3 regions of the Hominiventricola sp. genome follow, and region 3 is predicted to be linked to each of the others. Evidence: riboswitches for the same ligand, from Rfam matches in the RefSeq annotation. Region 3 holds a riboswitch; each other region holds the start of a gene.
What was found. Region 3 has a riboswitch for thiamine pyrophosphate ahead of thiD (bifunctional hydroxymethylpyrimidine kinase/phosphomethylpyrimidine kinase). Riboswitches for the same ligand answer to the same signal wherever they lie in the genome.
Positions count from the first base shown of each region.

Region 1: linked by a shared signal. The riboswitch ahead of thiS (sulfur carrier protein ThiS) and the one ahead of thiD (bifunctional hydroxymethylpyrimidine kinase/phosphomethylpyrimidine kinase) in region 3 are both predicted to bind thiamine pyrophosphate.
Region 2: linked by a shared signal. The riboswitch ahead of thiW (energy coupling factor transporter S component ThiW) and the one ahead of thiD (bifunctional hydroxymethylpyrimidine kinase/phosphomethylpyrimidine kinase) in region 3 are both predicted to bind thiamine pyrophosphate.

Region 1 is NZ_DBLYVB010000011.1:42,989-48,350, reverse strand. Features, by position in the region: gene ACZMB2_RS08475 (P-loop NTPase family protein) at 1-455, opposite strand, end outside; gene ACZMB2_RS08470 (thiamine phosphate synthase) at 484-1,065, opposite strand; gene thiH (2-iminoacetate synthase ThiH) at 1,058-2,317, opposite strand; gene ACZMB2_RS08460 (thiazole synthase) at 2,330-3,094, opposite strand; gene thiF (sulfur carrier protein ThiS adenylyltransferase ThiF) at 3,119-3,754, opposite strand; gene thiS (sulfur carrier protein ThiS) at 3,760-3,954, opposite strand; TPP riboswitch at 4,113-4,221, opposite strand; gene ACZMB2_RS08445 (DUF362 domain-containing protein) at 4,352-5,362, opposite strand, start outside.
Region 2 is NZ_DBLYVB010000010.1:26,145-31,506, forward strand. Features, by position in the region: gene ACZMB2_RS07860 (hypothetical protein) at 1-1,018, shown strand, start outside; TPP riboswitch at 1,072-1,178, shown strand; gene thiW (energy coupling factor transporter S component ThiW) at 1,279-1,776, shown strand; gene thiM (hydroxyethylthiazole kinase) at 1,792-2,616, shown strand; gene thiE (thiamine phosphate synthase) at 2,603-3,262, shown strand; gene ACZMB2_RS07880 (HAD family hydrolase) at 3,255-3,905, shown strand; gene ACZMB2_RS07885 (thiamine-binding protein) at 3,921-4,223, shown strand; gene ACZMB2_RS07890 (carbonic anhydrase) at 4,234-4,800, shown strand; gene bioA (adenosylmethionine--8-amino-7-oxononanoate transaminase) at 4,838-5,362, opposite strand, start outside.
Region 3 is NZ_DBLYVB010000001.1:41,118-46,479, forward strand. Features, by position in the region: gene ACZMB2_RS00245 (ABC transporter permease) at 20-781, opposite strand; gene ACZMB2_RS00250 (ABC transporter ATP-binding protein) at 782-1,531, opposite strand; gene tenA (thiaminase II) at 1,535-2,197, opposite strand; gene thiD (bifunctional hydroxymethylpyrimidine kinase/phosphomethylpyrimidine kinase) at 2,194-3,003, opposite strand; TPP riboswitch at 3,118-3,227, opposite strand; gene ACZMB2_RS00265 (M23 family metallopeptidase) at 3,299-3,859, opposite strand; gene ACZMB2_RS00270 (transporter) at 4,083-4,916, shown strand; gene ACZMB2_RS00275 (ATPase) at 4,861-5,362, opposite strand, start outside.

The DNA of each region.
Region 1 (5,362 bases), on a different contig from region 3:
CGGTTCTGGCTGCTGATATAGGTATACGAACGAATCGTTCGTCCCAAAGGTGCCAGATAATATCGGTTCTGTAAAAGCTGCTTTCTGATCGCCTCGTCTGTCACTTCTCTGCTTTTCAGTTCCACATTAACAATCTGGTCCTCTTTGATCTGAATCAGATCAAACTCCTTTCCCAGACGCGGAATCGTAAAAGAATAGAAAAAACGAAGGGCATACACTTTCTCCATGTGCAGTTCCAGCTGATCCACGAACGATCTCATACTGTTCATCTCCCAGTCACGCACTTTCAGAAAATATGCCCTTCCCGACAGCTGCCGTTCTAACTTCTGCAGCTGCTCCGTATTCTGTTTTCTTGTAATCGAATAAATGGACAGGGATTTCATCTCCGGCTCTTCCTTCTCCGTACAGTAATCATTATGTTTATCATAACACAGAGCCGTCGGCCATAAAAGCAAAACCTTCCCTTCAATTCCTTAAAAATGTTTAAAGACGCATAAATCCTGACATCATGCATCCACCTGCAGCTCCGGCATCCATGACCTGTGACAGGCGTTCCATGCTGATACCGCCGATGGCATAGACCGGAACCGGGCAAATTTCACTGATTTCTCTAACAAAATCAACTCCTTTTCCTTTCAGACCTTTCTTACATTCCGTCTCAAAGATCGTTCCAAGGACAATCTGTGTGGCACCGCTGCTCACGGCAAATTGCATGTCTTCCATGCTGTGGCAGGAAATGCTCAGTTCCCGGAAATCTTTTCGAAGTGCCGATCGTTTCTGCTCACTTAATGACTGAAGCGCCGGAACAGACAAGTGAATCTGCTCACATTTCAGCTTCCGAGCCATATCAATTCTGGAATGTAAAAAGCACAGTACTCCTTCTCTTTCACAAAGAACCAGTATGTTTTTTGCCAGCTTTTCGTATTCCTCATCCGGCAGATCTTTTTCCCGCAGAATGACAGCATGAGGATGCAGGGCAATCACTTTTTCCATCTGCTCTAAAAAATCTCCCTGCACCAGCATGCGGTTTGTAATTACAATGGCATGCTCATAGGACTTACACATAAATATAATCATTCAGAACCGGCTGCAGACCGCCATGTTCCATATCCTCATACATTTTTTCAAAAGAACGGTCGTCGTTAATCTCGAACTGCTCATCCCCCACGTCCGCATCTTCTTTACCTTCGTATTTCTCTTCATGATCACCGATACCGGTAGATACACCTGCTGAGACCTTCGTCGCGCAGATCTTTGTAATGCCGTTACGGAATGTCTCACTTTCTCTGCTGGAGACCGTAATTCCTGCAAATGGAAGGAACATCCGGTATGCACACAGTACCTGACAAAGTTCTTTTTCCCCTACATCCCTCGGATTGATCTTATCATTATTCACAATCGGGCGAAGCCGCGGACAGCTTAAGGACAGCTCTGCGTGGGGATATTTCCGGTTAATGTAGTAGACATGAAGTGCCGTTGCCAGTGCATCCTTCCGGAAATCATCAAGTCCAAGCAGTGCAGAAAATCCGGCTCCGCGCATACCTCCCATCAATGCACGCTCTTGTGCATCAAAGCGATAGGGCCAGACACGCTTATGTCCCATCAGATGAAGGGTCTCATATTTATCCGTATTGTAAGTTTCCTGGAACACCGTCACATAATCTACACCACATTCATGGAGATACTGGTATTCATCCACATTCACCGGATAAATCTCAATTCCGATATTTTTAAAATACTTTCTCGCAATCTTTACCGCCTCTCCAATATATGTTACATCAGAATAGGCACGGCTCTCACCGGTAAGCATCAGAATCTCTTCCATTCCGGTCTTCGCGATAACCTGTATCTCATGCTCAATTTCTTCAAACGTCAGTTTTTTCCGGCGGATATTGTTGTAACAGTTAAATCCACAATAAATGCAGTAGTTCTGGCAGTAGTTGGCAATGTACAATGGTGTGAAAATATAAACGGTATTTCCAAAATGATTTTTGGTAATCTCTTCTGCTTTTCTCGCCATCTGCTCCAGATAAGGGGCTGCCGCCGGGGATAAAAGTGCTTTGAAATCTTCGATGGAACAGGATTCATGAGAAAGCGCCCTCTCTACATCTGCTGCTGTATAGGCATCATAGTCAAATTCATCCATTGCTTTCAGCACTTTATCTTTAATATCGGACTCAATGACCTGCATTCCTTCCATATATTCCATATGATTGGTTCTGAAAGACGGATCCTGCTCCAGACGGTGTTTTCTGTCCAGTGCAGCCTGTGGCAGCTTGTCACTGTCTACAAAATATACCTGATTTTCTTCATTCATAATACACGCCTCCTAACGCAGAAATCCAGTCAGCGGATCAGATGCACTGCCGCCTCTTGCAAGCACTCTTCCCATACCGGTCAGATACGCTTTTCTTCCTGCCTCGATTGCCAGCTTGAAGGCTGCTGCCATCTCCGGCACATCTCCAGCAGTAGCAATTGCGGTATTTGCCATAATAGCAGCTGCTCCCATCTCCATTGCTTCACATGCCTGGGACGGTTTTCCGATACCGGCATCCACAATAATCGGAAGATCAATTTCATCAATGAGCACCTGGATCATGGCTTTGGTTGCCAGTCCCTTGTTGCTTCCAATAGGTGCTGCCAGCGGCATCACCGCTGCTGCACCTGCATTCTGAAGATCTCTTGCCACATTTAAATCCGGGTTCATATACGGAAGTACCACAAATCCTTCTTTTGCCAGAATCTCCGTTGCCTTCACTGTTTCGTAATTATCCGGAAACAGATATTTCGCATCCCGCATGATCTCCACTTTGACAAAATCTCCACATCCCATAGCTCTGCTCAGTCTGGCGATCCGGACAGCCTCCTCAGCTGTTCTTGCTCCTGATGTATTTGGAAGCAGTGTCACTCCTTCCGGAATAAAATCCAGAATATTCTCACTCTCCTGGGTATTTGCCCGACGCAGTGCAAGGGTGATAATCTCTGCGCCGCCCTGTTCTACGGCCGCTTTAATCAAATTCAGATTATATTTTCCAGAACCAAGGATAAAACGGCTCTTAAACTCTTTTCCACCTAATACAAATTTATCTTCCATTTCTTTTTTCCTCTTTTCTTTTTATCATTCAGTCTGCATAATCAGCTGCAGTACTTTGTTTGCTTCATGGGCAGCACAGGCTGCCACCCTCGGTGCAACCAGTCCGATTCCATTGCCCACATCCGTACTTTGATCCCCACACACATAAAGCCTTCTCATCATCTGCTGCGTGCGGATTTCATTGGTATCTCCATAACCTGCCATACCGTTTCCTGATACCACTGTCGTCTCCGGGCACTGAGTCAATAGTTCCCGCACAAGCATCGCCTTCTGATCCGGCTTATCAAAGGCCTCACAGACAATGGAATAATCTGAAAACAGTTCCTTTACATTCTCCGGTATCACCTTCACGCATACAGATTCATAGGTAAGATAGGGATTGATCTGACGCAAAATCTCCGGCAGTGCCTCTGCCTTCGGTTTTCCAAGCTGCGGAATAAAATACATCTGGCGATTCAGGTTCGTCACATCCACTACATCAAAATCCACCAGCAGAAGCTTTCCAATCCCGCTTCTTGCTAACATCACTGCAATATTTGATCCCAGTCCGCCAAGTCCCGCTATCGCTACCTTGGCACTGCGAAGCTTCACCTGCATTTCTTTGGAAAAACGGGCATCAAAGGCCCGGTCCAGTTCTTCCTGCGAAATGAGTTCTCCCATTTTTTTCAGCCTCCTCCTACAAACCTAAGAACTTCAATGACATCCTCATCCTGAATGGTCACATTGCCCAGCTGGTCTTTTGGAATGATCATGAGATTCCGTTCCACCACTACCCGTTCCGGCCCAAATCCGGTCTCTTTTAAAAATTCCAGAAGATTCTTTCCGGCAATCTCCTTTTCTTCTCCATTGATTTTTACCATCCTGTTTCTCCTTTCACGTTTTAACACCTTAATCTCCAAGCACACAAAAAAGGCACCGAATGACACACTTTTAGTGTCATCCGGCGCCTGTAAGTACTCTGTGAAAAGTGGTGCCCCCAGTTCACACAAAACAGAGAGCAACGGCACATACGTCCATCCATTCGCGACATGTATTTCCCTACGTTGGCATTATCCAAATCAGGTTCCAGGTCAAGACTAATCAAGTCTACTCTCAGCCCATTTATTTGAGCTCCCTATTTGAAAAATATTATACAGAAGTTTCAGGAGATTTGCAAGAGATTTCCACATCTTGTAAATTCTTTCGAAATACCTGCTGTAAACAAATCATAATCACCGAAATCTTCCCTATCCTCACTACAAGATCAGAATCTTGTGTTTATCTAATTCTCTTCAACTCATAAGCTCTCGTTCCAAGGCCGATCTTCTCTGCCTGATCGAGGGTTGCTTTCCACTCAATATTCGGGTTGGAGTCTTTGAAATGATCGTGGTGACAATGCCATCCCGGCTCTGCCAGATGCTCGCCCAGCTGGCTGTTTTCAATCGGGGTTGCTTTCAGGCAGGCATCCGCACATGCCTGATCCAGTGCCACCGGATCGAAGCTTGCGAACATTCCGATATCCGGAAGGATCGGGGCATCGTTCTCGCCATGGCAGTCACAATTGGGGCTGATATCCTGCACCAGTGCAATATGGAAATGCGGACGGCCATGACAGACAGCCTGTGCATACTCTGCCATTTTGCGGTCGAGAAGCTCATTGGCACTGCTGTTCGGATTGTAGACTGCATCGTAACTGCAGGCTCCGATACAACGGCCGCAGCCTTTACATTTATCATAATCAATCACTGCTTTTTTGTTGACATAGGTAATTGCATCACTGCCGCATTCTTTTGCACAACGGCGGCAGCCACGACAGACTTCTTCGTTGATTGCCGGTTTTCCGCTTGCGTGCTGCTGCATTTTTCCGGCACGGCTTCCGCAGCCCATACCAATATTTTTAAGAGCTCCGCCAAATCCGGTTGTCTCATGTCCTTTGAAATGACTCAGACTGATGAAAATGTCCGCATCCATGATTGCATGTCCAATAAGGGCTGTTTTGCAGTATTCCCCGTTCACAACCGGGACTTCTACTTCATCGGTTCCGCGAAGTCCATCTCCAATGATAATCTGACATCCCGTCGTAATCGTGTTAAATCCGTTAAGATTTGCACAATCCAGGTGCTCCAGTGCATTTTTTCTGCTTCCCGGATACAGGGTATTGCAGTCCGTCAAAAACGGCATTCCCCCCTGCTCTTTACAGAGATCAGCCACTACCTTCGCATAGTTCGGACGAAGGAAGGCCATATTTCCAAGCTCACCGAAGTGCATCTTAATTGCCACAAACTTTCC
Region 2 (5,362 bases), on a different contig from region 3:
TCAGGAGAGAAACCGATATTATCTGGTGGAAGATGAGGCGGGTGCTGTGATCATTGCCAATGAAGGTTCCAACGGTGCAGCAAGTTCCGGATGGCTGTATTATATCGTAGAAAATGGAGAACTTTCTATTCAGCAGTCGGTCATTTATGACGCAGGAGCAGATGAGCAGAATCCATGGTTTACTTCCGTGGATGATGACTGGGATGTGAGCAATGATACGCCGACGGATGAAGAGACCGCGCAGGCAATGATTGATTCTTATACGGAGCAGTATGCCGTCCTTGACTGGACCCCGCTTATGGACGCTATCGGTACTCCGGCTACGATGGATTCCAATGTGACGAAGCTGGAAGCCAATATTCCGGTGGAGATTGACGGCCAGGAATTTACATTGGTAACATCCGATCCCAAAGAAAATGATGATATGATCAGCGTAACCGCCCAGTATGGCTCTAACAGTTTTGAACTGGATGCAGAGACGCTGGCCGTGGGAGATATCTATGCATTGAAGCTGAATGGACAGTACTATGTGCTGGCGGAAACACGTACCTATAATGATTATGCGACAACCTATCTGGTGAAAATGGATGGGGAAAAGTTCGCGGTTTCCCAGCAGGACGGAAGCATTGAAAAAGTTCCTTCCAATCCGGCAGACGGTATCGAGATTACATCCAAGGTGGATGTGCTGGGCACTTATGGCGGCACCAGAACTTATCATATTGTGGATGACAAACTGACGCCGGATGGAGATACGTATCTTTTCAATCATGCATCGGATGTGAAACTAAGTGTTAAAGGTTCCGTGTCCTGCAGAATAGAAGGCTCCAATGCCACCTTAAATGCAGGAGATGTGATTACCCCGACCAGTTACTCTGAAGACGGTACCTTTGGCTTTGAACTGGAGGATGGAACGGCAGGAAGTCTGACGGTGGACCTTGAGGCAGACGGATTTTATGCAGGAACCATAGGCGGTGTGTCGGAGAATGATCTGTTTGAAGCGCTGCCCTATGCAGGGTAAGAAAAATGAATAGGACTTGCATTTCCTACTGTACAGGGGTAAAATAGACAGCAGAAAGAGAACAGGGGAGCTTGTGTGACAGGCTGAGAGGAAGGAATGACCTTCGACCCTTTAACCTGATACGGATAATGCCGTCGTAGGAAGTCATCGAATATGATTTTACAGGAGGCACCGATACAGGAGCCTCCTTTTTTGTCAGTAAAAAGTCAGGTGTTGGTCATCAGGTTTCCCTTGTTTGAGCAAAAGAGGAGTGAATGAATATGCAGAAAAATGTAACTAAAAAAATGGCACTGACTGCCATGCTGGCCTGTCTGGCCTTCGTCCTGAACACCTTTGTCTATTTCCCGGCCATGGCACCGTTCCAGCACTGCGTGGATGTCATTGCAGCGGTTCTGGTAGGCCCTTGGTATGGATTCGCGGCAGCCCTTTTATGCGGCATTATGAGAATGTTGTCCGGCCGTACCATTCAGGCAGTTACCGGAGCAATCTATGGACCGATTCTGGGAGGCCTGATTTATAAGAAGACGAAAAATATTTATCTGGTATGGATTGGAGAAGTCATCGGAACCGGATTTTTCGGAGCCATGTCTTCTTATCCTTTGATGAAGATGTTCTACGGACTGGATGCCCAGTCCCCGTTTTACTATATTCCGTTCTATACCCCGTCTGCAGTGGTAGGAGCAGCTATGGGTGTGGCAATCCTGGTGATCTTAAAGAAAACGGCTGTGCTTGGACGGATGCAGAATGAGCTGGCGTAAGGAGACAAAGGTTTTATGAACAAGTATGCAGAGGCATTACATCTGGTGCGGGAAAAGGAACCGCTGGTGCAGTGCATTACCAATTTTGTGACGGTCAATGACTGTGCAAATATCATTTTGGCAGCAGGCGGCTCTCCGTCTATGGCGCATGACGTCCGGGAGGCGGCAGAGGCAGCCAGAAATGCCCGGGCACTGGTCTGCAATATGGGAGCCATTGAAGATGCCCCGTCCATGATTCTGGCCGGAAAAGAGATGAACAAGCTTGGTCGTCCGGTTGTTCTGGATCCGGTAGCAGCAGGTGGAACGAGCCTTCGAAGAGAAGTGGCAGCAGAATTGTTAAAAGAAGTGAAGTTCAGCTCCATTCGTGGAAATGCGTCAGAGATCCGTTATCTGGCAGGACAGCAGACCGCCGGAAGTGGTGTGGATGTAAGTGCCCTTGATAAGATTACGGAAGAGAATCTCAAAGAAGCAGCAGAGATGGTGCGGGCACTTGCGGAACGCACGGGAAGTGTCATTGCTGTTTCAGGAAAGCTGGATCTGGTATCCGATGGGAAAGAAACGGCAGTCCTCAGAAATGGATGTGCAACTATGGCGAGGATTACGGGCAGCGGCTGTATGCTGACTTCCATGATCGGCGCATTTTGCGGAGCCATGTCGGAAGACTGCTTTACGGCAACAGTGGCAGCCATGAGCGTGATGGGAATCAGCGGAGAGGTGGCAGAGGCACGCCGTATCAAGAACGGAACAGGCAATGCTACATTCCGGACAGATTTGATTGATGCTGTATTTAATATGACAGAAGAACAATTGGTGGAGGGAATGCAATATGAAATACTCTAAAGAAGAGATCCGGAAATCCATGCTGCTTTATGCAGTAACCGACCGGATGTGGTTAAAGGAAGGCGAAAAACTGACAGATGTATGCAAAAATGTGCTGGAGCATGGGGCAACATTTCTGCAGATCCGGGAGAAAGACCTGGATGAGGGAACCTTTGAGCAGGAAGCAGAGGAACTGAAAGGCCTGTGTGCCCAGTATCATGTGCCTTTTGTGGTAAATGACAGCGTGGAGATTGCCATCGACATTGATGCAGACGGCGTCCATGTGGGCCAGTCCGATATTAAGGGAAGAGATATCCGTGCCATGATCGGTCCGGATAAAATTCTGGGAATTTCCGCCGGAACCGTAGAAGAAGCACAGGCTGCAGAAAAAGCAGGTGCAGACTATATTGGTGTCGGTGCTGTGTTTGGAACCAGTACCAAGAAAAATGCAAGAAATCTTTCCAAAGAAAAGTTAAAAGAGATCAGCAGCTCTGTATCCATTCCGGTGGTAGCCATCGGCGGCATTAACGCTTCCAATGTGGAAGAACTCTCTGGATGTGGCGTGGACGGAGTTGCAGTAGTATCTGCCATTTTTGCAGCGAAGGATCCGGGAGCAGCTACAGAGCATCTGAAAACACTGGCAGCAGAGATGGTGAGCCATGAATAAGCCGTATGCAATTTTTGATATGGACGGAACCCTGGTAGATTCCATGGGATTCTGGAAGCGTCTGGCTTTTGAATATCTGGAAAGCCATGGGGTGAAAAAAGTGTCAGCAGAGATTCTGGAACGTATCAAGCCTATGACGATGACAGAGTCAGCAGCACTTTTTATCAGCGAATATGGTCTTTTGGGAACACCGGAGAGCGTGGCAGCGGATATGAATACCATGATGGATGAACATTACCGGAATGATATCCCGCTGAAACCAGGAGTAAAGGAATATTTAACAAAATTAAAGGCAGCGGGAGTCCGTATGTGCGTGGCATCAGCCACAGCAGAACCGCTCATGAAAGCCTGTCTGGAACGTCTTGATGTTCTTGCTGATTTTGAATTTCTACTCTCCTGCGAGACTGTAGGGGCAGGAAAGAAGCAGCCGGATGTCTATCTGGAATCCATAAGACGGATGGGTGCAAAAGCGGCAGAGACGGCTGTTTATGAAGATGCCATCTATGCGGCAGAGACGGCAAAACGGGCAGGATTTTATGTGGCAGGTGTTCAGGATGAGAGTAACACAGACTGCTGGGAGAAGATGAAACGGCTGGCAGATGAAGTGATAGAAGACTGGAAGTCTGCGGCAGCGGATTTGTAAAAGGAGAAGAAAGATATGACAAGTGTAGCAATTCAGGTACTGCCATCGGCAGAAAATGATCAGGAGCTTTGCAGAATCGTAGATGAGGTAATTGCTTATATTGCAGGCACTGGTCTTCGCTATGAAGTGGGTCCCTTTGAAACCACCATCGAGGGAGATGATTATGACCAGTTGATGGATATTGTCAAGGAATGCCAGCACGTGGCAGTCCGCGCAGGGGCGAAGAAGGTGTCCGCTTACGTAAAAGTGGTATATCGCCCGGAGGGTGAAATCCTTTCTATTGACCAGAAGATCGGCAAATATAAGAAAAACAAATAGGGTTTGAAGTATGCATGCATTTATTATGACCGCCGACAAGGCGCTGAAGAAATTAAAAGAGGGAAATGCAAGATACCTGAATGCGGAGACCAGCCGGGGAAATATTTCCCGTATGCTCCGAAAATATACGCATGAAAATGGACAGCATCCTTATGCGATTATCATTACCTGTTCGGATTCCCGTGTGATTCCGGAGAGTATTTTTTCGGCAGGCCTGGGAGATCTCTTTGTGATTCGTGTGGCGGGAAATGTGATCGATGACCATCAGCTGGGAAGCATCGAGTATGCGGCGGACCATCTGGGAAGCCCGCTTATCGTAGTGCTTGGACATACGTTCTGCGGTGCGGTGGATGCGGCCATCAACCATGACCCGCAGGGATATATCAAATACATTACCGATGAGATTAAGCTGGCCATCGGGGATGAGACGGATGATTTCAAAGCCTGCTGTCTCAATGTGCAGCACAGTATCGATATGATTGAACACAGTCTGGAAATCCATCAGATTGAGGAAGAAGGACTGCGGGTCGTCGGGGCCGTCTATCATATCGAGGATGGAAGGGTAGAATTCCTCTGACAGGAGAAGGGGTACGACATAAAAATGGTTCCGGAGATTATCTCCGGAACCATTTTTTCATGACGTCATAAATCTGTATTAGTTCATCTTCTTTGATGATATAAGGCATCATTGTATACATACAGGTCAGGAACGGACGGCTGAAGACCCCGTGTTCATAGGCGAACTGCTGGAATCCGTCCAGAGTGGCAGGATCATAGACATCCACACAGGTGCAACCACCCATGATGCGGATCTCACGGATTCTGGGATCGGTAAATCCGTCCATTTCCCGGTGGGAGATCTCCGTGATCCGGTGGATTTTGCTCATGTAATCTTCCCGCTCAAAGATCTCAATGCCTTTTAAGGCGACCGCGCAGGCAAGAGGATTTCCCATAAAGGTGGGTCCGTGCATCAGTGCTTTCCGGTCGTCATCACTGTAAAATGCTTCAAAGACTTTATGGTTGGCAACTGTTACGGCATGACCGATATAACCGCCGGTCAGTGCTTTGCCTAAGACCAGAATGTCCGGAAGTATCTCGTCAGCCACAAAACGATAGCCGGTGCGGCCGAATCCGGTGGC
Region 3 (5,362 bases):
AATCGTAGTCCTCTTTCGTTTAGTCATTTCTCCAGTGGATCAGTCGTTTTTCCAGAATCGCTACCAGTTCGGTGAAGAACATGGCTACCACGGAGAGCAGGAGAATCGGTGCAAATACACCGGCTCCGTCAAGCTGTGTCATCATTCGTCTGCTGAAATATCCAAGTCCGCTCTGTGCGCCAAGCCATTCGCCAATGGCAGCTCCGATGATGGACATGGGAACAGCCATTTTGATGGCAGAAAAGAAGCAGGGAAGCACTGCCGGAATTTTCAGTTTAAAAAAGATCTGGCGTTTACTTGCGCCAAAGGTAAATAACAATTCTTCCATCTCTGTCTTTACCGATTTAAATCCGTCAAATACCGTGATGGTAATAGGGAAAAAGGTAATCAATACCGTTACCAGCACTTTACTCCAGATACCATAACCAAACCAGAGCACAAAAAGCGGTGCCAATGCAGTGGTCGGAATCGTCTGAGAAGCAATAATTAACGGATATAATGCTTTTTCCGCAATCTCACTGATATCCATAAGAACGGCAAGTCCCAGTCCCAGAACAATAGAAATGGAAAGTCCGATGGCAACTACCGACATGGTAGCCGGAAGATGCGCTGTAAATAACGGACCTCGCAGTTCCCAGAGACGGACTAAAATCTGCGTCGGTGACGGCAGAATATAGGCTGCATCAATTCCCATAGCAGCAGCCTGCCAGAACATCAGTAATACTGCCAGGAGAATCAAGGCCGGAAGATTTGCATTCCCGCGTTTTTTCGTCTCATTCATCTACGGATTCCTCCTGAGCATTTCAATTAAATTTTCTTTTAATTCCACGATTTCAGAACGGGTCAGTTCTTCCCTTGTTCGCGGATATTCTGCCGGAACTTCAATGGATTTTAAGTGAGTGATGGGAGTTTCTTCCACCACCAGGATTCGGCTGGATAAAAAGACTGCCTCCTCCACATCATGGGTAATAAAAAGAACGGTCTTCTGCTCGCGTTCCCATTGTTCCAAAAGCCATTCCCGCATGGAAAGGCGTGTCAGATAATCAAGGGCGGAGAAAGGTTCATCCAGAAGCAAAAGATCTGATCCGGTGAGCACAGTTCTGGCAAATGCTGCACGCTGCCGCATACCGCCGGAAAGCTCCCGTGGAGACTTCTTTCCCCAATCTTTTAAACCGACAGATTCCAATGCCTGCTCTGCCCGCTCTTCCATCTCTGCTTTGGAAATGCTCCCCTGAATTTCCATGGGAAGCATAACATTTTCCTTTACTGTCCGCCATGGGAACAGCATGTCCTGCTGCGGCATATACCCACAGTAGTTTTTAAGACCATTGATATTCTGTCCATTGATCAGAATATTTCCTTCTGCAGGAGGGAGAAGCTTATTGACCAGCCGAAAAATCGTACTTTTTCCGCATCCGGAAGGACCGATTACGGACACGAATTCTCCATCCTGGACAGTAAAGGACAGATGGTCAATGATGGAAAAATCTTCACAGTCATACTGAAATCTTACGTTATCAAATGTAAGCATACACTATTTCCTCATTTCCCATGCCATGTCCCAGAACGCTTTTTCATAGCGGGAACATGCGGTGAAGATTTCAGAAAGATGTGCAAGCTGTGCTTCATTGTAGTCTGCTGCCAGACGATCAACTAAAACCACAAGGGATTCATTTTCCTCATGATAGCTGTCTGACACATAACCGGATACCCATTCTCCATAAAACGGATGTTTGTCTGCTTCCGGGTGCTCAGCTACAATCTGGCGGGCAATTGCCTCATAACTCAGTGCGCAGGAAAGAATGGAAGCTGCTACTTCTGCCTGCCCTTCTTCATAAGCCACGCGGAGCATATAGGAGGTATAAGACAGATTATCAAGGGCCTGCTTCGTATGTTCTGCCTCTTCCGGCGTGATGCCAAGGCGTGCCATGTAGCTTCTGTGAATATCCATCTCTCCATCTAAAATAGCATGGGTGGAATTTGCAAAGCGTTTCATAAACTCCATGTCCTTCGCCTTTGCAACGCCAATAGCAAATACTTTCGTATAATCAAGAAGATACAGATAGTCCTGTATCATATAATATTTGAATTTTTCTTTATCCAGAGTTCCGTCGGCAATCCCCTGTACAAAGGGGTGCTGATGGTATTCTGCCCAGATAGATTCTGTGTCTTTTAAAAGACGTTCTGTAACGGTCATGCCTTTTCCTCCGCAAATCCTTTTCCACGAAAATCAAATCCGTGATCCATGGGGCCGGAACCCTGTCCCAGATCAAGCATGGCTGCCAGAGCGCCGGAGATATAAGCTTTTGCGCGCTCCACTGCGGTGTCCAGATCATAGCCTTTTGCCAGATTGGAGGCAATAGCGCTGGACAGCGTACATCCGGTACCATGGGTATTCGGGTTGTCGATCCGTTTACCATTGAACCATTTATAATCGCCATTCCGGTACAGAAGGTCATTGGCATCATTTAACTGATGTCCACCCTTGCAGAGTACGGCACAGTGATAGGTCTCACTGATATATTTTGCTGCTGCAATCATGTCATTCGCGGTCTTTACTTCCATTCCGGAGAGAACTTCCGTCTCCGGAATATTCGGAGTCAGAACCGTCGCCATGGGCAGTAAAAGCTCTTTTAATGCACCAATGGCGTCCTCGCTGATGAGTCTTGATCCGCTGGTTGCCACCATAACCGGGTCCACTACGATATTTTCTGCTTCATACTGTTTCAGTTTCTTTGCGATGGACTCGATCAGTCCCACAGAAGAAACCATGCCGATCTTCACTGCGTCCGGACGGATATCCGTAAATACGCTGTCGATCTGCTGTTCCAGGAATTCCGGGGTTACCTCGAAAATTCCCTGGACGCCGGTGGTGTTCTGTGCTGTCAGAGCCGTAATTGCAGTCATGGCATATACCCCGTTTGCAATCATGGTCTTTAAGTCAGCCTGGATACCGGCGCCTCCGCTGGAATCACTTCCGGCGATTGTTAATGCTGTCTTCATAAAAATTCTCCTTTCAGGCATCAATAACTTTTGTTAGGCGATGCAAGGTGGTGCCCCCAATGTACCGCCGCAGGCGATAAAAAAAGTGGAAATACCAGCGTACTTCCACTTCTCTATCTTTTCACAGTTACTTCCTACGTTGGCATGATCCAAATCAGGTATACGGGTCCTGACGGTGTCAGTCAGATCTCAGCCCGTTTCCGCAGGCTCCCCGGTACTTATTTTCTATTCACTTTGCTTTTTTACTATACGACAAGTAAGGGAGGATGTCAAGTTTTCTTCTTATACCGTCACGTTAATATATGTATGAAAGCCTTTTGTTTTCCAGATAGCGGAGCATCCAGTAAGGGTTGATGGCCTGCTCGCCTTTTCCCGCAGCTGGAAGATAGATCCCCAGATGAAGATGCACCGGGAACTGCCCCGTCGTTCCTTCCGGTCCGTACCCCGAATCTCCCATATACCCCAGCAAATCCCCGGCCTTCACCGGATCTCCCCTTTTCCAGTCTTTGATATAGGAATGAAAATGTGCATAATAGTAATAATTACCACCTATAGACCGGATTCCAATCCGCCAGCCTCCCTTTTCCAACCATCCCACCTGCTCAATGGTTCCATCTGTCATGCTCAGCACCGGAAAGTATCCGCTTTTATCAGGTTCTGCCATCAGATCAATCCCCTCATGCTTTCGTTTTCCGCCGTAATGCCGCTCCGTTTGCCAGGTATTTTCAAACCGGATGACTGCCTTTTGATTCACCGATGATTCCGGTACCGGGAAATAAACAAGTTCTTTCCAGACGGTTTCCACCTGGGTCTGATACTGTTCCAGTGCTGTCTGCTCCGGTTCCCCATCGTCCATCCATTCTCTTTCAAATTGAATTCCGCAGCACAGCAGCAAAATCAGCAGTCCAAGGCAGGCCATTTGCCGAAAAGGATTCATATTTTTTCACCTGCCCCATACATTGTAAAGAATTAGTTCATTATATGGGGTGCCCTTGAAAAAGATACTTTCCGTTTTCCTTCCTCTCTGTTTCCTATTACTTTTCTTTACCCATCCAGTGCAGACAACGGAAGGCTGTTCCTTGGGCCTCACTCTGTGGTACACTTCTGTATTGCCTTCTTTGCTTCCCTTCCTGATCGTTTCAGCCCTGATGGTAAAGACCGGGCTGTTCCGATATCTGAACCGACTCTACGCGCCATTTTTTCGCAAAATCTTCCGTATCTCTGAAGACGGCTGCTACGCAGTTCTTATGGGATTTCTCTGTGGATTTCCCATGGGTGCCAAAGTCACTGCAGATCTGGTTCGTGAGCAGCATATTTCCAAAGAAGAAGGCACCTATCTCCTTGGATTCTGCAATAATGTCAGCCCCAGTTTTTTTATCAATTACATTTGTCTGAAAAAGCTGGGATGCACGAAAGTGCCATGGGCACTCTGCGTCTTCTTCTATGCCATGCCTCTTCTGTATGGTATCTGTTCACGCCCTTTTTATCATTTTTCTGATACAGGTAATAAAAAACAGGCACCTCTGCGCCGGATGCAATTTCCGATGCTGGATGCCTGTATGATGGACAGCTTCGCCACAGTCGCTAAGTTGGGCGGCTATATTGTTCTATTTTCCATCCTGGTCCGAATGATGCAGCTATTGCCCCTTCCGACTCCTATTGCTGCTCTGATCAGTTCCCTTCTGGAAATCAGCTGTGGAATCCACCAGATCACAGCCTTAACCGGCTGTTCCACAAGACTCATGACTGCATGTGCCTGTGCCTGCGCTTCTTTTGGCGGTTTCAGCATCTGGGCGCAGACCAGCAGTGTTCTTCATGACACGACGCTGACTATGCGTTCCTGGCTGACTGGCCGGATTATTCTTGCGCTTCTGACTCCGATTCTTTTACTGACGCTTCCTCCTCTGTCTTAACGGATGTCTCCGGTGCAAGCTCCTCACGGTTGCTAATAATTGTATTATAGAAATCCTGGAAATTCTGCATCAATGCCGTATAACGACTGTTGGAATTTTCCACTACATTCTGTACCATCTCCTGCAGATTTGCCAGCATATCGTCTGTATATTGAATGGCTCCGCGGCGAATCTCATTAGCATCTCTGGTTGCATTATCCAGAATCTCCTGAGCCTGATTCGTAGCCATCTCAATCACCTGATTTGCCTGCTCATAAGCCTGCTGCATAATCTCATGCTCATTGACCAGTTCCTGATTCTGAATGTTTGCCTGCGCAATAATTGCTTCTGCTTTCTGCTGTGCATCTGCCAAAATCGCATCTTTATTTGCCAGAATCTTCTGATAACGTTTGATCTCCTCCGGTGTCTTCAGACGAAGTTCTCTTAAAAGCTCCTCCATCCGCTCA